Regions from separate parts of the Alistipes dispar genome, predicted to be linked through region 1. Evidence: riboswitches for the same ligand, from Rfam matches in the RefSeq annotation. Region 1 holds a riboswitch; each other region holds the start of a gene.
What was found. A riboswitch is a leader RNA that binds a small molecule or an ion and turns the genes downstream of it on or off. The one in region 1 is predicted to bind cobalamin.
Positions count from the first base shown of each region.

Region 2: another riboswitch for cobalamin. It lies ahead of FME97_RS01190 (anaerobic ribonucleoside triphosphate reductase); the one in region 1 lies ahead of FME97_RS08855 (DUF5074 domain-containing protein).
Region 3: another riboswitch for cobalamin. It lies ahead of FME97_RS12035 (DUF5074 domain-containing protein); the one in region 1 lies ahead of FME97_RS08855 (DUF5074 domain-containing protein).

Region 1 covers NZ_AP019736.1:2,099,898-2,107,202, forward strand. Annotated here, with positions in the region: gene FME97_RS08840 (adenine nucleotide alpha hydrolase) at 1-54, opposite strand, end outside; gene FME97_RS08845 (ABC transporter substrate-binding protein) at 67-1,218, opposite strand; gene FME97_RS08850 (TonB-dependent receptor) at 1,215-3,311, opposite strand; gene FME97_RS08855 (DUF5074 domain-containing protein) at 3,326-4,393, opposite strand; cobalamin riboswitch at 4,512-4,723, opposite strand; gene FME97_RS08860 (ArnT family glycosyltransferase) at 4,742-6,496, shown strand; gene FME97_RS08865 (GtrA family protein) at 6,571-6,942, shown strand; gene FME97_RS08870 (polyprenol monophosphomannose synthase) at 6,953-7,305, opposite strand, start outside.
Region 2 covers NZ_AP019736.1:214,879-222,183, forward strand. Annotated here, with positions in the region: gene FME97_RS01190 (anaerobic ribonucleoside triphosphate reductase) at 1-1,796, opposite strand, end outside; cobalamin riboswitch at 1,847-2,046, opposite strand; gene FME97_RS01195 (TIGR03905 family TSCPD domain-containing protein) at 2,166-2,414, shown strand; gene FME97_RS01200 (GlsB/YeaQ/YmgE family stress response membrane protein) at 2,499-2,756, shown strand; tRNA gene FME97_RS01205 (tRNA-Gln) at 3,108-3,178, shown strand; gene FME97_RS01210 (thioesterase family protein) at 3,325-3,699, opposite strand; gene FME97_RS01215 (DUF4294 domain-containing protein) at 3,829-4,404, shown strand; gene FME97_RS01220 (hypothetical protein) at 4,410-5,135, opposite strand; gene FME97_RS01225 (alpha-N-acetylglucosaminidase TIM-barrel domain-containing protein) at 5,264-7,305, opposite strand, start outside.
Region 3 covers NZ_AP019736.1:2,883,552-2,890,856, forward strand. Annotated here, with positions in the region: gene FME97_RS12030 (PKD-like domain-containing protein) at 1-1,067, opposite strand, end outside; gene FME97_RS12035 (DUF5074 domain-containing protein) at 1,081-3,063, opposite strand; cobalamin riboswitch at 3,255-3,478, opposite strand; gene FME97_RS12040 (sensor histidine kinase) at 3,658-5,382, opposite strand; gene FME97_RS12045 (sensor protein KdpD) at 5,384-6,511, opposite strand; gene FME97_RS12050 (hypothetical protein) at 6,515-7,258, opposite strand.

The sequences.
Region 1 (7,305 bases):
GTGCGCCGAGTCCTTGCCGCCGCTCCAGTTGAAGACGGCCTTGTGTCTGGTCATTTCGGTCGGGAGTTATTCGAGTTTCCGATAATAATGCATCTCCCGGTCGGCGGCATCGAGCGCTTCGGGATGGAATACGGCGATCAGGTCGTGCAGCACCACGTCGGGCCGCACGACGCCCGATTCCCAGTAGTCGTTGCCTCCGGCGGCGTTCGTGCGCCGGTCGCAGTTGTAGATCTCGCCCCGGCGGACGCAGGGAACGCCGGCGAATTTCGGCAGCCGTGCGCGGAATTCCGCGAGCGTCCGGAAACTGCCGGCATTGATCCATACGTCGGCTCCGGAGGCCAGCAGGTAAGCCTTCTCGAGGTCGATGGGCAGCGAGCGGTTCGACGTGTTCTCCCTGTAGATGTAATCCCCTCCGGCATCGGCGATGAGGCGTGCGACGTAGCTTTCGGCCGAGGCCATGAACCACGAATCGCCGTAGGGGGTGTTGATCATCACCTTCGGTCTGGCGGCGGACTCCGCGACCTTCGCCTTCAGCGCCTCGTACCGCTCCGGGATGGGGGCGAACGCCCGTTCGCCCTCCTCGCGCCGGTCGATCGTCTCCGCCACGGCCACGAGCCACTCGGCCTTGCCGAGCGGCGACTCCTCCAGATACTCCCCGATATAGCAGAACGGGATGCCCAGCTCGCGCAGCTTGGGTTCCATCGGGCTGGCGCCGTTCACGCCGAACAGCAGCACCAGGTCGGGACGCAGCGACAGGAGCCGTTCGTAGTCCATGTTGCCGTCGTAGCCCACGTCGCCGACCCTGTCGGGGTGCGCGGCGACGTATCCGTTGGCGATGCTCTCCCGGCCCGAGACGCCGACGATGCGCGGTGCGGCCCCCACGGCGTCGAGCATCGCCACGTGGGTCGAGGACATGCAGACGATGCGCTGCGCCCCGGCCTCGACGGTCTGTCCGTCGAATCCCGCAGGGGGAGTCTCCCCGTTGCGGGCGATGAAGAGCGCCGTGGCGGTCCCTTCGGCGGCCCCCTGCCACGGGGTCCGGGTCCGTAGGATCGTGCTTTGCAGGCCCTCGGCCCCGACGATTTCGAATCCTGCGGCGTAGGCGGGGCGGTAGACGGTCGTGCGGAACTCCTCGAGCGAGGTCCCCGGACGGGCGCCGCAGGCGGCCAGAAGCAGCGCGGCGGCGCAGAGCGTGAAGCGGCGGAGCGGTCGTATCATTTCGCGGTTCGGTTTTTCTTTCCCCATTTGGGTTTGACGTTGATGAAGAATTCGCAGTTCATGCGGGGCATGGGACGCGAGAGGACGGAGAGGTACTCCTCGTTGAAGAGGTTGTTGATCGTCGCCTTGAGCGAAAGGTCGGCCCGGCGGAACGCGAAGCCCTTCTCGAGCGAGAGGTTGTTCATCACGTAGGGCGTGAGCCGTCCGGTGAGCGTGATGTCGTTGCTCGACATGGTGTAGCGTTCGCTGTAATAGCAGAACTGCCAGAGCAGCCCCCACGAGCGCCATGCGAGGCGTCCGGTCGCCGTGCCCGAGAACTCCGGTTCGTAGGGAAGCTGCTTGCCCACGGACTGATCGGCCGGGCTCATCGGTTCGCCTACGTTGATCGACGGGGACCACGAGAAGGTCCCGTCGAGGTCGAGCTTCAGTCCGCGGGCCAGCATGACGGACAGGTCGGCCCGCACCTCCACGCCGTAGGCGTGCACCTCCTTGATGTTCACCGGCGAGAAGAATCCTTTGGTGGTCGGCAGCCAGAGAATCCAGTCGTCGATCCGCTGGTCGTACCACGAGGCCGAGCCCGAGAGCGTGTAGATCGCGTCGCGTCCCACGGCGAACGACAGCCCGGCTTCGTACTGGACGCCGGTTTCGTTCTTCAGGTCGGGATTCCCGCCCGGCAGGAAGTAGAGGTCGTTCAGCGTCGGGAAGCGGAAGTTGCGCGACACGGAGGCTTTCGCCACGACGTTGCCGCGCTTCGAGAGCAGGTAGTCGGCGAAGAGGGCCGGAACCGTGGCCCATTTCGTGCCGTAGAGCTGTTCGCGCAGGACGGCCGACAGGCCGAGCCGCTCCGCGGGCCGCCATTTGGCCGACACGGCGGCGTCGATCTCGACGCGCCCCTGGTCGTAGCCCACGATCGCCTTGTCGCCCTGCTGCAGGACGATGTTCTTGTCGGCGCTCCGGACGAAGTGCTGGTGCAGCGCGATGTCGGCCGTGAAGAGCCACTCGTCTCCCACGGCGTATTCTCCCGCCGCCTGCCCGTAGAAGGTGTCGATCCTGCTTCGGGAGCGGGTCATGGAGGTCATGATGCCGTTGCCCGGGTCGCGGCGGTAGTCGTAGGCCATCCATGTATGGATGTATCCGGCCTTCGCGCCGACCTTCCAGTCGCGGCGCAGGCGGTCCCACGAGAGGACGCTGCGGAGCGTGTGCTCCCGCTGGCGGTTCTCGAACCGGGTGTCGTCGGCGTAGTCGGTCGTCAGCAGCGGCAGTTCGCGGTTCGAGTTGATGTACCAGGCATTCAGTCCGAAGCGGTCGCCGCGGCCGGTGTTGTAATAGATCTCCTGCAGCACGTGCACGTCGTCGAACGCGCCGCTCTTGTTCCGCTCCACCGGATAGTACGACCCGACGATGTTCATCTCCTCGTCGTAGATGTTCTCCTTCTTGTCGCGGTTGCGGTATTTGTAGTCGTTCCGCGAGGACTGGTAAACGGCTCGGGTCGATACCTGCCAGTGCTCGTCGCCCCACGTGAGACGCAGGAACTCGTCGAAGGTGCGGTACATGCCGATTCCCTGGATGTATTGCAGGCCGAATCCGTCGGCGGCGGCCGGTGCGGTCGAGAGCTTCACCACGCCGCCCAGCGCCCCGCCCGCCTCATTGACCGACGACGTGCCGTGCAGCAGCGAGGCGTCGTCGATGAAATACGACGGGATCATCGAGAAGTCGGTCATGCCGAGCATCGGGTTGTTGATGCGCATTCCGTTCCACGTCACCTGCGTATGCGAGGGTCCTGTGCCGCGGAACGAGACCGTCGAGAGCGTCGCCCGGCCGTACTGCTTGACGAAGAGCGGGGAGTTGAACGTCAGCACGTCGGCGATCGACAGGGCGATGTTCTCCTTGAGTGTCACCGAGTCGAACGTCGTCCGTTCGACGCCGATCTCCTTCATCGGCCGCCGGCCCCAGATCGGAACCTCGCGGATGGCTATGTTCCGCTCGGGCCGGGCCTCCGCGGCGGCCTCCTGCGGCGGCTGCGCGCCGCCCTGGGCATGGAGCGCCGCCGGAAACAGCAGCGCCGCGACTATCCGAACCGTCGTCTTTCTCATACTTCCTGTATCCGTTATTTCCAGCAGAATGCGCCGGGGATGATTCCCACATAGAACCGGTCGATCTGTTCGCCCTCGGCCGTATAGCGATAGACGATACCCTGCTGCTGGTAGTCGATGGCGTCGGCCACATAGACGTCGCCGTTGTGCGGATCGACCGTCAGTCCGTAGTATTTCGTGTCGCGGTACTCGATGAAGGGGCGCACCGGCACGCGCTCCTCCTCCACCTGCATCCGCCAGATGTCCCTGTTGATCCAGTAGAGCGTGTCGCGCGTTCCGTTGAGCTGCACCTCCGAGGGCCAGTCGCCCAGCTTGAACCGGAACTGCTTCTCGACCTCGAACGTCGCCGCGTCGATGCGGTAGAGCGACGGGGCTTCGTAGCCGTAGGGCGACCCTTCGTAGCCGCCGTCGGTGATCGTCCACAACTTGTGGTTCTTGTCCATCACGAGCGACGTGGGCTGGATGCCGACCGTCAGTTCGTCCACCACCTCGTCGGTCTCGGTGTCGATCTTCAGGATGCGGTTCTGGTACGACCAGCAATTGACATAGACGTACTTGCCGTACTGCACCATCTGCTCCGTGGAGCCCGATTCCATCGTCATTCCGGGGCACTCGATGTAGCCCGTGATCTCGTAGCGTTTGGGATTGACGATGAAGATGCGGTTGTCCCAGATCTGCGTCACGTAGGCCTTTTCGTCCGAAAGGAAGTGGATGTAGCGCGGCGAGGTGAGGTCCGTGATGCGTCCCACCTCCCGGAAGGTGTCGATGTCGATGGCGAAGATGACGTGCGAATTGTTCACCACGATCCAGCCCACGCCGTCGCGGACGGTCATCGACTGCGCCACGTCGCCCAGCTTGAAGCCGTTGGCGCGGAAGAAAACCTCGTTCTCCACCCGTTTGGTCTTGGGGTCGTAATAGGAGAGCGTGGCGTTGCCGTACTGGAAATTTCCCTCGTTGGTGACGAACAGTCCCCGCCCCGAGGCCGAGAACTCCTCCGTCGTGCCGTAGTCCCACTTCATGCAGCCCGTGAGCAGCATGAGGCAGCCTGCGGCCGGGAGTGTGTATCGTATGATCCGTTTCATGTTCCGCAAACCGTTCGTTCGGTACGGCGGCGCGCCGGCGGGGCGGCGGGACGGTAGGGAGGGGAGACCGGAGAACGGTGCGCTCCGACGATCCGATTCCGACCCGAAACCCGCGGGTGCAAATCCGTACGGCAAGGCAGGTCTTCTGACTCGTCCCGTCCGCCGCGCCTTCCCGGTCTGTCCCAGTGGCAAAGAGTGCGGCAAAACAGTTTCTCCCCGCAGGGGAGGGGACTTACAGCAGCGAGCACTGCTCCGGATTCTCACCGGATTCCCTTTTCATCCGCGCCGCGGAGAACGGCCGGCGCGAAAACCTTGCGACCGCAAAGGTAGGGAAAAATTCGGAATATTTTGCTACCTTTGCGGTCCGATATGAAGGAGTCGCTCAAAAGATCGTTCGCCTCGCTCGGGGCCGACGGGCTCGTTGCCCTGTGGCTCGGGGTGTGGTGGTGCGCCAACCTGATCGAGGCGGGCTGCACGGAGCTGGCCAACGACGAGGCCTATTACCACATGTTCGCCCAGCGGCTCGCATGGGGCTATTTCGACCATCCGCCCGTGACGGCGCTGCTCGTGTGGCTCGGGGAGCGGCTCTTCGGCGGCGAGCTGGGCGTGCGGTTCTTCTTTACCGTGTTGCAGCCGCTCTATCTCTGGGCGTTGTGGAGGCTCGTCCGTCCGGCGGATGCCGTGCGGCGCGATGCGACGCTGTTCGTCATGCTTTCGGCCTCGACGCTCCTGTTGCAGCTCTACGGCTTTATCGCCGTGCCCGACGGGCCGCTGCTGGCTTCGTCGGCGGTTTTCCTGTGGACGTTCCGGAACTTCTCGGAGGGCCGCCGCCTCGCATGGCTCTGGATGGGTGCGGCGATCGCGCTGATGGCTTACAGCAAATACCACGGCGCCCTGGTGCTGCTCTTCGCCCTGGCGGCCAATCCGCGGCTCTTCGCCCGCCCGGCGCTCTACGCTTCGGGAGCGGTCGCCGCCGTGCTGCTCGTGCCGCACCTCGTGTGGCAGTACCACCACGACTGGGCTTCGTTCATCTACCACCTCTCGGCGCGCAACTCGGTTTTCCGTCCGGGCTACGTCGTCGAGTTCCTCGCCAACATGCTGGTGGTTTTCAATCCCTTCCTCGTGCCGATCTACGTGCAGGCATGGCGGAAGACGCGGCCGCAGTCGGCCGTCGGCCGGGCGCTGAAACTGCTGCCCGCGGCCTTCATCGGCTTTTTCCTCCTCTCGTCGCTGCGCGGCTACGTGCAGCCGCAGTGGGTGATCGTCTCGGTCTTCGGACTGATCTATGTCGCCTTCGCCTATGTCCGCCGCCATCCCCGCACGCGGCGGTACGCGATGGCAGCCGGCGGTGCGACCCTGCTGCTCGTCGCCGCCGTGCGTGTCGAGATGATCTTCAATCCGCTGGGACTCCGTTTCGAGGTCTTCGACAATTCCGAGAGCTACGGCGCCATCGCCGCCGAGGCGCAGGGCCGTCCGGTCGTTTTCCGCCACGGCTACGCCGTCGCGGCCAAATACGCTTTCTATACGGGCGGCGAAGCCTATTGCCAGCCCAATATCCGCTATCGTACGCACCAATGGCAGTTCCGCGACGACGACTCGCGTTTCGCGGGCCGCGAAGTGCTCGTCGAGTGTCCCCCCCCCGGGATAGCCGACACGACCGGACGCGTGCGGACCGTCCGGCTGGCGAACGGGCGCAGCTTCACGTGGTTCGTCGATCCGGATTTCCGCCCCGTGCGCAAGGTCGGCGTCACGATCGGAGGAATGCCCCGGCGCGTCGCTGCGGGCGATACGCTGCGGCTCCGGCTGTGCTTTTCGAATCCTTACGATTATGCGATCCGTGTGGGCATGGAGCCGCAGGGCGTGCGGCTGTCGATGCTCTGGAAGCACGGCCGCTTCCGCGTCGAGGAGTTCCCGCTGGAGGACCGTTTCACGATTCCGGCCGGCGGCGAGGTGTCGCACGAGGTGATCTTCCCCGTGCCGCAGCGGCTCTCCGGCGCGCAGTTCGAGGCGGGCTTCGCCCTGTGCCGCGAGGGCTATACCAACTGGTTCAACGGAAAACCCGTCCGGACGGAGGTCGCGGCGGCGGAATCCGGTAAAGAATGAAACCCGTCCCCCGGGAGGGACGACAATATGAGAACGGCGGGCGGTGTGCCGTCCGGTGAGAGAGTCAGTCAGTTATGATCGAACAGTTTTTGAAATTCTGCGTCGTGGGAGGTTCCGGTCTCTTCGTGGACTTCGGAATCACCTATCTTTGCAAGGAGTGGCTTCGCCTGAACAAGTATGCGGCCAATTCGCTGGGATTCCTTTGCGCCTCGACGACCAACTATGTCCTGAACCGTCTCTGGACGTTTCACAACGAGAATCCCGACATCGCGGGGCAGTACCTGCGTTTCCTGGGCATCGCGGCCGTGGGCCTGGCGATCAACAACGCTACGATCTATCTGCTACACAATCGTTTCCGTCTGAATTTCTACCTCGCCAAACTCTTCGCTACGGGCGTGGTGACCTTCTGGAACTTCTTCATGAACTACTTCTTCACGTTCCTGTAGGGGCGGGCGTTCAGCGGGCGGCTTTTCTCCGTATCTTCCGCAGCGGCAGTCCCAGCACGCCGAAGAAGGCTTCGCGGAAGATGCCGCCCGACATCTTCGATACGCCCTCGCGGCGTTCGACGAAGATGATCGAGACCTCCTTGAGTTTCAGCCCCAGCCTCCAGGCCGTGTATTTCATTTCGATCTGGAATCCGTACCCCTTCATGCGCACCGCGTCGAGGTCCATCGTCTCCAGTGCGCGGCGCGAGTAGCAGACGAAGCCCGCCGTGGCGTCGCGCAACGGCATGCGCGTCACCAGACGCACGTAAACCGAGGCGAAGTAGGACATCAGCAGACGCGACATCGGCCAGTTCACCACGTTCA
Region 2 (7,305 bases), 1.1 Mb from region 1:
TAGATGGCCACCATCGCGTTGTGGCCGCCGATGAAGCCGATGCCCAGCGTGCCGTGCTTCAGCACGTCGCCCACCTCGTCGTTGGGTTGCAGCGCGCCGCCGCCCTTCCAGACATCGTTCGACATCATGAACGGGAACTGCCGCGCGAGGGCCGTGCGCTGGAACTGGTAGCGCTCGTAGAGCTGCTCGGCGATCATCGAGGCCGTCTTGCGAACCGATTCGAGGAAGATCTCGCGCGCCTCCTTGCGGATGGCGTGCTTGTTGCCGTCGGGAATCAGGTCCGAAGCCTCACGCACCGCCTCGATGGCCAGCCGCGGCAGGTTCATCGAGGTGAACGAGAGGTTGCCGCGGCCCCACGAGGTCTTCTCGCCGTGCAGGTCCTCGAAGACGCGCGTGCGGCAGCCCATCGTGGCCACCTCGTAGCGGAAGCGGTCCGGGTCGTCGATGCGCCACTTCTCATGGCGGTTGAACGGCGCGTCGAGGAACATGAAGTTGGGGAACAGCGCCACCGAGGTCGTGCGGCACGCCTCGACGAGCAGGTCGAAATTCGGCGTCCGGAACCGGATTTCGCCCGCCAGCGCCTTGTCGAAATCCCGGACGGCCGCCCGATAGTCTTCCTCGCACCACGAAACGCCCTCCTTGACCTTGAAAATCTGAATCGGGAAGACGGGCACTTCGCCGTGCCCCAGCCCCTCGACCGTGGCGGAGAGCAGTTCGCGGATCACCATGCGCCCCTCGGGCGAAAAGTCCGTGCCGTAGTTCACCGAACTGAAAACCACCTGATTGCCGCCGCGAGAGTGCATCGTATTGAGGTTGTGGATGAATCCCTCCATCGCCTGATGCGTCTCCTTGCGCGTGGCCTTGTAGGACTGTTCCCAGATACCGCGCAGCTCCTTGTCCGAAAGGCCGATCCCCGCATCGGCGAGGGCCCCGCCCAGCGCGGCGATCCGCTCGTCGGAGAGCTCGATCGTCGGGAGATGTTCGGCGCAGAGTGTTTTGAGCCGTCCGCGGTCCGGCTCCCCGGCCCCTCTGAGCACGCAAAGGAACGACACCGTATCGACGACATGCTTGCGGAAGGTCTTCAGTACGCCCGGAGCCATGAAACGGTCGAAGGCCGGAATCGACTGCCCGCCGTGCTGTTCGTTCTGGTTGGTCTGGAAGACGATCGTGGCCAGTGTGGCGTAGCTCTGGATCGACTGCGGCGTGCGCACCGAACCGTTCTTGGTGGAGAAGCCGCGCCGATAGATGTCCTCCAGATCGTACTGGATGCAGGTCGTGGTCTTCGTGGGATAGTAGTCCAGGTCGTGAATATGTATGTCGCCATCGCGGTGAGCGCGGCCGTGGCGCACGCCCACGAGGTACTTCAGCGCATAGTCCTTCGTGATCTCCGAAGCGAAGGTCATCATCTGCCCGGCGGGCGTGTGCGACGACATGTTGGCGTTCGAGAGGTTGATGTCGTTCTTCTCCACCGTCACGATTCCGTCCATGACCCCCTTGATCGACGAACGGCGGTCGCGCTCGACGTTGCGCCACTCGCGGTAGATGATATAGCGTTTGGCGATCGAGGGATTGAGGCGCATCAGCCGCTCCTCGACCATGTCCTGAATCTCCTCGACCGAAATCTCGTTCTTCGAAATCGCTCCGGCGACCTCCGCCGCCACACGGGCGATGGTCTGCTCCTCGTCCGTGATGCCGCCCGCACGGTAGGCTTTCGTGATGGCGCGGACGATCTTCTCCAGCGAGAAAGGCTCCGTCTTGCCATCACGTTTGATGATGGAAATCTGTGCGTAATCCATTGTAAACGAATATATGTGTTTCACAATAGGCCCCGTTTCCCCGCAGGACCGGACATTGCTGCGCGGAGGCAGGTCTTCTGACTCGCGCCGATCCGCAGACGCCTTCCCGCTCCCCGCAGGGAACAGTGGCTCGAGACGTGTCTGCGGCCTATGACGCTTACAGCAGCGGGAACTGTCCGGGATTCGCACCCGGTTCCCTCTTATCCCTCCGTCCGGCGGACGAAGGGAAACCTCCGCAAGGACAAAGGTCCGCAGAATCCGGAGCAATTCAAAGCCCCCGGCACAGAAGTTTTCAACATTTTGTGAAAGATTCCGCCCGTCTTCCCCCGCATTGCGCTATCTTTGCGCCGCAAACGACAATTACGACTCATGATCCGGAAAATATCCTACACCTGCCGGGGAACCTGCTCCCGGCAAATCGACATCGAACTCGACGGAGAGACGATCCGCAGCGTCGTCTTCACGGGCGGCTGCCACGGCAACACGCAGGGCATCGCGGCGCTCGTCAGCGGCATGCGGGCCGAAGAGGCCATCGCACGGCTCGAAGGCATCGACTGCCGCGGCAAGGGAACTTCGTGCCCCGATCAGTTGGCCTGCGCGCTGAAAACGGCGCGCTGACGCGGCGGACGCGCACCGCGGCCCGGAACCGCAGGCGGGTACGGATTTTGCACTCGGTCTTCACGTCACAAAAAACGAAAGACTATGTATTTCCTATGGTATCTGCTTATCGGGCTGGCGGCCGGATGGATCGCCAACCTGCTGGTCAAGGGCAGCGGCTCGGGCCTTATCGTCAATCTGATCGTCGGACTCATCGGCGGCGTGCTGGGAGGCTGGCTGCTCTCGCTCTTCGGACTCGTGGCGGCGGGCACGCTGGGCAGTCTCGTCACGGCCGTCATCGGGGCGATCGTGCTGCTCTGGATCGCAGCGCTCGTCTCGCACCGTAAAGCGCGCAAGGCATGAGACCGCGGCGCGACGACCGGGAGGCGCCGGGAGACGACGGAGCTCCTCGCCGGACGCATCGACGACGCGACGTCGTGCGGACCGGCCGCACCGGAGCACGTGCCGGACGGCCGGGACCCGGAAAGGAATCCGGACGGGAGGCGGGGACGCCGCAGTCCGGAGCGCACCGCGGCGATCCGCCGCGGAATTTCCTCTCCGGAGAGACCCGCGGCTCCGGAGAGACCCGCGGCCGGACGATCCGGAAAATGCGGCGGACGACAGACAATCAGCCAGCGTAAAAGATAATCTGCCCGCACAAAATTGGATATTGGGATTTTTTACGTATCTTTGTGCCGCTTTCGAGCGAATGTTTGAGCTGTGGTGTAATGGTAACACAGCAGATTTTGGTTCTGTCGTTCTGGGTTCGAATCCCGGCAGCTCAACACGAAAGGGAGAGGTCCGCGAGGACTTCTCCCTTTCGCATTTCCGCACGTAACCGGCGGCCGCCCCGCCCTTTCCGCGGAGGACGGGGAAGCCTCCGCGGAAAGGGCGGCGGGAAACCGCTCCGGATCCCGAGGATCCGGCCGGGTCACTTCACCCTGGACATGAATTTCGCGCGGTCCACCACAAAACGCACGTGAACCCCCTCGCCGATCATTCCTTCGGCATCGCGGGCCCCGACGTTGAAGGTCAGCTTGCGCCCCTCCGCCTCAGCGAGGATGGCCGTGGCCGTGATCTCGGCCCCGAGCCCCGAGGGCTTGATATGGGTCACGTTCATCTCGGCGCCCACGGTGGTCGCCCCTTCGGGCAGCGCGGCGGCCACGGCCCGCATCGCGGCGTTCTCCATGAGGGCCACCATCGCGGGGGTGGCGAATACTTCGAGGTCGCCCGAACCCATCGCAACGGCCGTATTGCCGGCCGTTACGGTCGTCGTGCTCCGGGCGGAAAGTCCCTTTTCCAACATACGCTCTCTCTTTTCGGTGTTACGTCAAACGATTTTTGAATTACCTTTGCCTCCGAACCGTATCCGCTCCGGCGGCGCCCTGTGCATTCGGGATGCGCAGGATGCGCAAAGGTAACGATTTTTCCGATCATGAAGAAACGGCTGGCCCTTCTCCTCGTCGCATGCACGGCAGCGCTCTCCGGAGCGCTGGCGCAGGGCGGCCGCGGCTTCCTCAGACAGGAGTGGATCGTCGAACGGGGCGACTCGATCCCGCTCGTGCACATCCTTCCGGTCTGTATCTTCGACCGTCCGGCGGACCTGCGCCGATATCAGAAACTGGTGCGGGCCGTCAAACGCGTCTATCCCGTGGCCAGGGCCGCCCGCGCCAAGATGGCCGAAATGGAGGGCGAACTGCTCCGCCTGCCGGACAGAAAGGCGCAGAAAGCCTATATCCGGGAGGTCTATCGCCAGATCAAGGAGGAATACACCCCCGTGGCCAAACACATGACCCGCACCGAAGGGCGCGTGCTGCTCAAGCTCATCGACCGCGAGACGGACTATACGGCCTACGAGGTGCTGCGCGAATTCCGCGGCGGATTCGTGGCCGGATTCTGGCAGGGCGTGTCGCGCATCTTCGGACAGAACCTCAAGTCGGAGTACGACAAGGAGGGTGAGGACCGGATCATCGAGCAGATCGTCGTCTATTACGAAGCCGGACTGCTGTAAAACAGTCAGAACGTCAGGGCAAGGCCGCCGCTGAGGCCGACAAACGAGCGGTGCGGCGGACCAAGCACCCGGTCAGGGCGCGGTATCCCCTCATCGAAACTGCGCGTCAGGTAGTAATGGTAGGTGAAGTCGATGAATAGACGGACACGGCCGATCGGCAGATTCAACCGTCCTCCCGCATCCGCCGTACAGACAAATCGTTGCCGGATGTCATACAAGCCCTCGTCCTGCGAATGGATCGGGCCGAAGAGCAGGCCGGGCGTCAGGCCCGCATGCAGTTCGAACACCGAAGGAACCTCCGGCACGAAGGTTTCGAAAAGGATCCGGCCGACGGAGGGGGCCGCCATATCACGGTCCGGATACCAGGTCCCGTTGTAATAACAGCCGTCGGGCGATGAGGTCGGCATGCGCCGCACGCCCGAGCGCCAGGAGAACTGCAACGGAACAGAGGCGTACTGTCCGTCGTGCAGGGGCGAGGTAAAGAGGTTGAGCCCCGTACGCAGGCCGATGTTGCGGTAGTTGTAGGCGGCAAAATCCATGGCCGCATACTGCATGGCCTGACCGGGAGCACCCGAACCGACGCCGATCTGCACCCCGTAGCGCAGGCCGATCTCCTTGTTACGGACCCGCTTTCTCACGAAGGCGGGATCCGGAGCGGATTCGGAGACAGGCTGCGCATGGAGCGCAACAAAGGCGAGACATCCGGCAAGGGCGGTCGTTAGTCGTTCCATGTTCGGCATTCGGGCAAATGCGGTATTTCCGGCAAATATAGCCTTTTCGGGTCAATCTGCAAATCCGACGGCCGAAGATGCCGAAGATACGGCACAAAACGCCAAAGACAGCTCCTTCGAGAACGGGGCTACATGCGGCGCAGCCGGGCGGCGAGCGTCTCCATCTGGCGGCGGAACTCCGCTTCGGTGCGCGGACGGGGATTGCGCGGCGTCATTTCGCCGAGCGGTCTGGCATAGAACGCATCCACGATCGGCTGCATCTCCATCCGGACGGAGTCGTAGGTCAGCACGCGCTCCCGCGACTTCAGCTCCCGGTCGATCTCTTTCATATAGAGGTCGAACTCGGGCAGGTAGTAGTAGTCGAACAACTCGCTGATGTAGGTGCGGCAATAGCTGTTCTCGGCGTTGCCCTTGAGCGCCTGCTCGAAAGCGGGATTGATCGGAGCGCGGACCTCCTCGATCCGCCGCAGGGAGGAGAGCATCGAGTAGTCGTCGTGCAGGGCGAGCACGTCGCGCAGGGCGGCGAGCAGCATCCGGGCTTCGGAACCCGCACGGCGCACCTCGGCGGCCGTCACGTCGCCCCGCTCCCAAGCCTGCTGGGCAATGAGGTAGCGGTAGTACCGCACCGTGAAGAGACGGCTCACGACCGTGCGCGCGAGGTCGATGGCATCCCGATCGACGAAGGCGTCGCCCCGGCCGTAAGGCATGGCGGCGAGCGCATCCAGCACGTCGGAAGCGCCGGCCAGTTGCGGAGCGATCCGCTCCAACGTTCGCGCGAACGTCCCGACGGCGGCCGAATCGGGCTTGGCCTGCGCGATCTCGCGGATGTCGCGGAAGCGGAGCGGCAGCTCCTCGCACAACTCCGCGAGCGGCAGCGCGGCGCGCCACGCACGCTCCATCACGGCGGCGTGCCGGCCGTAACGGTCGCGGCAGAACTCCGGAAGCAGCTCCTCGGGGCGCATCGCGTCGGGCGACCAGGCATTGCGGGTGAAGAACTCCATAACGAGCGGATCGCTGTGCGAGGTCTCGGGCCAGAAGACGAAGCCCTTGCACATGGGGTCGGACGCCGCGACGGGCAGCCGTTCGGCGATCAGGTCGTAATAGCCGCGGATGTCGTTCTCCCACTCGTAGGCATGGAAAATGCCGAACGTATAGGGGAAGCGGCCCACCACGCCCCAGTTCGTGAAGTCGGTGTTGCTCTGGTTCGACGGCAGGTCGGAGGTGTAGTCCAGGATGATCGTCCGCGCGGGATCGAGCTGCGAAAGGAGCCGGCCGATCTCCTCCCCCTTCCATCCGGGCAGGTAGAAGTCCCACGAGGCGATCAGCACGGGCGCCGTGGGATAGTGTTCGCGGAGTTTCGCAAGGATGCGGCGGTAGGCGTAGAGCTTCATCTCCAGATTGTCCGAACGGTCCTCGAACACCTCGCGCTCGGCAATGCCGATCGTATGGAACATCTGCGGAGAGCCGTATGCGTCGATATGCGTCTGCGTGAGTTTCCAGTAGTTGTCCAGATTGCGGTCGTCGCGGATATCCCACACGGCATTGCAGGGATCGCCCACGTAGGCGCCGCCCGACTGGGGGCAGAACGAGGGGTTCTCCGCCTCGAGGAACGCCTTCGGCGTGCAACTGTACCAATGGGTCATCGTGCCCATGTCCTCGGGATGGATCAGCTCGCGCTCGGCGGCATAGCGCAGTATGTGGCGGCGCAGCTCGCCGCGGTATTCGAGCGGCCAGGCCGTCGTGCGGTCGTAGAACGACCGTGGCTTGGCCTCGGGAAGCGGCCCGTCCGCGGGCGGATAGGGCACGACATCGGGGAAGGCCTTCTGGAAAACGTCGTCCATGCCGATACGGAGCATGAAGAGGTTCAACCGCTTCTTGAGCATCCAGTCGATCTCACGCTCCCACTCCCGGGGCCCCCAGTGCTCGGCCTGAAAGCGGCCGAGGCTGCGGTGGGCGAAGTAGCGGAGTCCGCGGTAGTAGAAATGCGGCGTTTCGCGCACGTCGAGCCCCGTCATCGGAATCGTCTCCCGCGCGGGAATCACGTCCCCGTCCCAAAAATAGCGGCATCCGGCCTGCCGCTCGAAGAAGTCATAGACGGCATAGAGCGTCGCCCGGCCGTTGCCGCCGGCCAGAAAGAGCAGGTCGCGCTCCCCGTCGCGGGCCGACACGA
Region 3 (7,305 bases), 780 kb from region 1:
ACGACGATATACCCGCCGAAACCGCCCAGCGAAACGTAGGTGTTCCGCATCATCCGGTCCTCGGCATAGGCGCAGGCCTCCTCCATCGTCGCAGCGGTGCAATTCTCATTGACGAACTGCCCGGGAGCGGGCAGAAACTCGTACACCCGGTCCCAGTCGGCGCCGCTGGTCGCCGAACGGGGGCGGTAGTAGCGTCCGGCAGGAGGGCAGACACGGACCGTGAGGGTCTGCGACACCGACAGATGCGAGTTGCGCATCGTCACCGTCGCGCGGTGTTCGCCCTCTTCCGCCGCGGTAAAACGGTAGGCGGGATCGGCGCCCCGCTGCACGGTCTTACCGTCGAGCGTCCAGACATACTCCGCATCGAAGGCGTTTACCACGTCGAGCGGCATGAGGCGGATGGTGCGGCCTGCGGAGACATTGTACTCGGTCCGCTCGAACGTCCAGCCGAACGGCATGTCTTCGGGCGCAGCGACCCGCACGGAAAACTCGACGGTATCCGTCCCGTCTTCGTTCGAGGCCGCGAAACGCAGGGCATAGGTCCCGGCCTCGGCGCTCCGGAAGGTATAGTCCCGCTCCGTAGAAACCTCCCTGCCGTCCACGCTCCACGAGTAGGAGACGGGGATCGAGACTTCGGCCACGGAAGGTTTCAGCACCAGATCGGAATCCGTGAGGATCGTGAAGCCCTCCTCCGCACCGGGAATCGAAACGGTCGGTACTTCGAGCGCCGTCACGTCCACGCGCAGTTCCTCGCTCGCCGTACCGTACCGGGTCGAAACCTCCAGCAGCACGTAAACCTTCCCGACGGTCTCCGCGCGGAAGACGAGCGACGGCTCCTCTCCGATCACCCGGCCGTCCACCGTCCAACTGAAACGGGCGTCGTCGGCGTATTCGTAACGGGGGCTGATGGTCAGTTCGCGCCCCGCCTTCACCGTGTACACGCCCGTTTCGCTGTCGAGCGCGATGACGGGAGCCGGAGACGCATCCGCCTCGATGACCCCGTCCCGGTTGCAGGCGGCGAACGACGTCAGAAGAAGACCGAACAGCGCGATCGCGGCTTTTCTCATCGGACTGCGCATATCATTTGCCGAGCCATTCCGACGTGTAACGATAGGCGAAGTCGATGCCCGCCGGGCTCGCGCCCTTCTGCGCGGAGTAGGAGAAACGGCTCTCCTGAACCGGCGAAGCGCCCGAGACGTCGTACACGCAGATATTCGAACTCACGTAATTCGACATGCCGACCCACAGTTTTCCGGTCGTCGGATGCTGGCCCATGATGCCGTAAACGGTCTCGCCGGCCGAAAGCCAGTGCACGTCGGCCGTTTTCGTCTCGTAGTTGTAACGTGTCACGGTGGTCGCGCTGAAGGAGTCCGTATCCACGAAATAGAGGTACGGACCGGTGAAGTCGGCGCACATGCCGACGGCAGGCGACCAGGTGGCCACGGGGAACCGCACGGCCTCGGGCAGTTCTTCATTCAGAATTTCGCGGCCCTCGTGGTCGATGCCCACGATCTTCGCCGCGGAGGTGAAATCGGCGCCCATGTTCTGATTGCCGGTAAAGGTTCCGGCCAGCGCGAAATAGATATTGCCGTCGGCGCCCTTGACGACACCTTTGACCTGACGGCCTTCGTAAGTAATCCGCTTCTCGACGGCATCCGTCGCCGGATCGACGATGACCAGACTGTGGCCGCATCCGGCAAAAAGCTTGCCGCGGGAGAGGACCATGCGGGTCTTGACGGCCCCTTCGGTGGAGAACGCCCCGAAAGTACCCTCCACCGTGGCGCCCACCTCGACGGAACCGTCGCCCAGCGTCAGCGCGCAGATGCCCGACGTGGCTTCCATGCCCGACTCGGAATACTGCACATAGGCCTTCGTCGGACTGACGACCACCAGATGCTGCGGCCATGTATCCTTGCCCTCGGGAGTTTTGATAACCAGCGGATCGGCATACTCCATGCGCATCGTCCGGGCGTCGCAGACGACGAACCGTCCGGCCCCGTTCATCGAACCGCCGTTCTGCGTAAGCAGGTAAATCCGGTCGTTGGCCATGAACATATCCTGCACGACATTGCCGATCTCCTTGCCGCCGTTGGCCTGCTCGAACACCTCCTCGTACTCCTTGCCGGACTTGTCGTACCAGACCAGCATGCCGTTGGCCGAGGTCATGTTGCCCTCGCAGACGACGAACGTGCCTCCGGCGTCCGTGAAATCCACCGAAGCGCACACCTCGGCCGAAGCGAACACCGTCTCGCCCGTGGCGCGGATACCGATCAGCGTGACGATGCCGCCGGCATACGAAACGCCATCCGAAGCGGCCGGAGCCTTCAGCGTGACGCTCCTGCCAGCCAGATCGAACGATGCCGTCCACCCTTCGGGGACGTTCATGAAATCGGCCGTGGTCACGTCGGCCACACGCAGCGACAGCGTCCTCCGCTCCCCGAAACCGAACACGAAGCAACCGCGGCCGTCCTCCGACTGCACGAAACCGAACACGGCCCCGGTCTTCGGTATGACGATCGTCTGCCCGTCGGTCAGTTCGAAAACGACCTCGGTCTCCCCGTCGGTCACCGACCTGAAGAAGGCGTCGCCGTCCTTGCCCGAGGCTTTGACCTCCTTGCCCGAAGCGTCCTCTACACGCACGCCGTCAACGGTCCAGTACCCCTCGGCATCCACCGCCAGCTCGGGCGCCTCGCCCGATACGGGAATCCTGTTCCCCTCGTCGTCCGTCAGGAAATTACCCTTGCCGCCGAGGGTCCAATAGTAAACGCCCTCGACGCGGTCGATACCGATGACCGGGGCGTCTGCCCCGTCGGCGATCGTCACCGAAGTCTTGTCGCTGAAGACGATCGTGCACCCCTCGTCGGTCTCGACGACCTCCGAGATCGTCTTGTTCTTCTCCAGCGCATCGACGACCGTCCGCAGCGAGGAGACCTTCTCGTTGAGCGCCGCCAGTTCGTTCCTGATCCCGTCGATTTCCGCCCAAAGGTCGTCGTCGTCATACGAACAGCTCCACGTCGCCATGCCGAGCATGGCGAGCATCAGAAGTGTAACCAGTTTTCTCATTCCTTCCGTTTTTTAAGTTTGACATATCCGATAAAAAAATCAGCCGCATCCTCCTGGCAGGATACGGCGGAAAATTCAAAACGGACATTCGCACACCTCCGAAATTTCGCGTTTCGCGACCGGGACGGGCCGGACGGCAGGGGGAAAATCGCTGTTCTGATTCTCGCCCGTAGTCCCGCAGGCAACAAATCCTCTGTAAAATGCGAAAGGCAGGTCTTCTGACTCGTTCCGGTTCCGCGCCTTCCCGGCCGCGCCTGCGGCCAGTGGCAAAGATTGCGAAACCTCTCGTGCTCCTTCACGGAGCGGAAACTCACAGCAACGGGTATTGTCGCAGACTTTCACTGCGTTCCCTTTTCATTCCCCGCCGCGGCCCGTCGCCGGGTGCGGAAAGGAAACCTTTGCGAAGACAAACATAGGCTAAAAAAACGAATCCGACAAGATTTTTCCGATTTTTTTCATCGCTCCGGCCGCAGAGGCCCGGCACGGCGTTCCGCGCCGCCGTGCGGCAGGGGAGGGATGCACCGCGCGCCGCCCGCAAAAAACGCCGCCGGCTTTGTGCCGGCGGCGCCACCAAAAATAACACCAAAATCCGGATCAGGCCGGAAGGGAGATCGTAAAGCGACTGCCCTTGCCGATCTGGCTGTCCACGGTGATCGTGCCGCCGTGCGCTTCGACGAACTCCTTCGAAATAGCCAGTCCCAGACCGCTGCCCTGCACCTTCGTGCCGGGAACGCGGAAATAGCGTTCGAAGATGCTCTTGTGGTAGCGCGGGTCGATTCCCCGGCCGAAATCCTGCACGTAGATATTCACGACCTTGTCCTGCTGGCAGGCTCCCACGATGATGCGCGAATTTTCGGGCGAGTGGTGAATGGCGTTCGACAGGAGGTTCGTCACCACCCACGCGATCTTCTCGTTATCGACGAAGAGTTTCGAAATCTTCTCGGGGTATTCCACCTCCACGAAGCAGTGGAACCGCTCGGCGAGCACCTGCGTCGCATGCACGGCGTAGTCGATCAGCTCGATCGGCTTGACGATCTTGGGCATCAGTTTCAGCTTGCCCGACTCGACCTGCGTCATGTTGAGCAGCTCTCCCGTGATGTTGAGCAGCCGGTCGCTGCTGTCCTTAATGCTCGTTATCAGCGCCTTCTGCTCGTCGTTGAGCGAACCCAGCCGGTTGTCGCCGAGCAATTGGAGGCTCATCAGGATCGACGAAATGGGCGTCTTCATCTCGTGCGAGACGGTGGAGATGAAATTCGTTTTCGCCGAATCCAGCTCCTTGTAGCGCGTCACGTTGTTCAGGATGATCACGTTGCCGATGAACTGCTTCCGCTGCCCGCCGACCGGAACGATATGGAGCGGGATGTTCTCCATCTGGAAATAGCTCTCCTTGTTGTCGGCGTAGATCTTCAGCGGCTCCTTCTGTCCTTCGTCCTCCTTCGGTTCGGAGTAGAGCTCGCGGATCAGCCTCCGCAGCAGATCGTTGTTCAGAGCCACCTCCGCGGCCTTGCGGCCGATCACTTCGCCGCGCTTCAGATTCAGGATCGTGCACGCCTCGTCGTTCATGAAGAGGATGTTGCGCTCCGAATCCAGTCCGACGATCGGTTCGTGGAGGCTGTTCACGATCCCCTCGATGCGCTTCTTTTCGATCATGAGCGAATCGAGCGAACTGCGGCGGTATTCCGAGAGTTTGCAGGCCATGTCGTTGAACGACTCGGCCACCTCGCGGAACTCGCGGTTGCCCCCGAAGTCGAGCCGCTCCTCGTAGTTGTGGTTGGCGATCTCCGTGATGCCCCGCTTGAGCTTGTCGATCGGGCGCAGGATCACCGCCGGGAACTGCACGAGGAAGGCCGCGGCGAGCACTACGCAGAGGACCGCCATGACCGTCAGCCACCACACGGCGTCGGCCGCACGCGCCTCCATCTCGGAACTTTTCATGCGGATCGAAGCCATGTTGAGGTCCATGATCCGGTAGAGGTCGCTGCGGACGAGCCTTATCCGGTCCGGAGTCACCGTGTCCGTGAGGGCCGCGATGCGGCGGCCGAGCGACGCCGTGGCCTCGCTCTCGTCCACCTCCGTGATGTTCTGCCGCTGCAGGCTGAGGCTGCGGATGAGCGTCGCCCGCGACGAGGAATCCTGCGAGAGGCGGTCCAGCGACCGGAGCATCTCCTCGGCGTAATGCACCGAGTTGTAGTTGTCCGCGAGAATGTTCCCGGACGCGGCGGAGAGTTGCCGCACGTAACCGACGGAGAGTCCTCCGAGCAGCAGAATCAGGACGAACAACACGCCGATTCCCAATGTCAATCTGTATCGTAGGTTCATATCACGACAAAATGATTAAGTCGATGTTCATGCCCGCCAGCCGGTTGAGCAACCGGCGCATCCGCGCGGCCGTCACGAGCAGCGAGAGGAGTTTGAAACGGGGTTTGCTGATGCATACCAGGCTGATCTTGCGGGAAATGGCCACGTCCGCGACCGCCTCGACAAAATGATTCGAATGCACGCGCATCACCTCGCCGCCCAACTCCGCGGCCAGATCGAAGTTGTTGATCAGGTAACGCTGGTTGGCCAGCGGAATCCGGTCGGTGCTCTCCCTGTCGCTCTGCACGTAGAGCACGAGAAAGCCCGCATTGAGGTGCGTGGCCATGCGCGCCGTCTTGCGGATCAGTCGCCGGGCGCGCTTCTCGCTGCTGTCGATCACGGCCAGCAGACGGTCGCTAAGCTGGGCCGGCTTCTCGATCACTTCGTTCTCGACCTTCTTCTCCACACGCAGCGCGACCTCCTTCAGCGCCAGTTCGCGCAACTGGAGGATGTTCTCCTGCCGGAAAAAGTTGTTGAGCGCCGTGGGGACCTTTTCGGGCTTGTAGATCTTGCCCGCCTTGAGCCGGGCGATCAGTTCGTCGGCCGTCAGGTCGATATTGACCACCTCGTCCGCCATGGCCAGCACGCTGTCCGGCACGCGCTCGTGCACCTCGATGCCGGTGATCTCCTGCACCTGCTCGTTCACGCCCTCGATATGCTGGATGTTGATGGCCGAAATGACGCTGACGCCTGCATCGAGAATCTGCATCACGTCCTGCCACCGCTTGGAGTTGATGCTGCCCTCGATATTGGTGTGGGCCAGTTCGTCCACGACGACGATCTCGGGATGCAGGTTGATGACGCCCTGCATGTCCAGCTCTTCGAGCTCCTTGCCCTTGTAGAAAAGCCGGCGGCGCGGAATGACAGGAAGCCCTGCTACGAGGGCTTCCGTCTCGGGACGACCGTGCGTCTCGATGTATCCGATCCGAACGTCCACCCCCGCTTCGAGCAACTGGTGGGCCTCCTGCAACATGCGGTAGGTCTTGCCCACACCGGCACTCATACCGATATAGATCTTGAACTTACCCCGGTGCGACTGCTTGATCAGGTCCAGGAAGTGGCGGGCGCTCTGTTTGGTATCGGTATCCATAAATTACATTCTGAAGGAAAATCCTCCCACAAAATTAACATCTTCCATGGCAGGATTCCAAACCAGATTGGTAAAAATTCCGATCGACATGGATTCCGTGCCTTTGATGTTCCAGCTCTTGCCGGCATTCAGGAAGACGTTCTGCACGTAGAAGTCGCGGTCGATGCCGTAAGTTCCGACGGCATTCCAGGGAACCATGCCCACGCCGGCCTTCATGTCCACGCCCTTCACCGAGAAGGGATAGGCCACTTCGAAATAGGAAGCGTAGGCGCGCTCGCCCTCGGCGTTCACGTCGGCAGCGCCGAAGAGCACCGTGTACCACGACAGCGTGAAGGGAACCTTCTCCGATACGACCCAGCTGGCGCCCACCTCGACGCGGTGGGGCGAGTCGGAACCGAAGCGGAAATAGTTGCGGTCCACCGACTCGCGGTCGGTATAGGCGCCGGTCCAATAGAGGTCGGCCAGCGAAAGCGTCACGGGGCCGAGCGTATAGGCCAGCGTCAGGTCCATCTCCTTATAGGTGGTCGAGGCGAAATCGACCGACCCCCACGCCGTAGCGGAGAAGTTGCCGGCGGTCATAACCAGCGTGGGCTGGAAGCTCACGCCCGCCTCATAGACACCGCGCCAGAGATAGGTGCTGACGATGTCCGCACCGCCGCTGAACGACACTCCTTTTTCCTGAGCGGAAACACGGCCGGCGGAGAAAAGGGCCGCTGCGGCCAATACACCAAATACAAAACGTTTCATAGTAAAAATTTCCTGCTTTATTTAAAATGGGTTAATGGGTTGTTTTT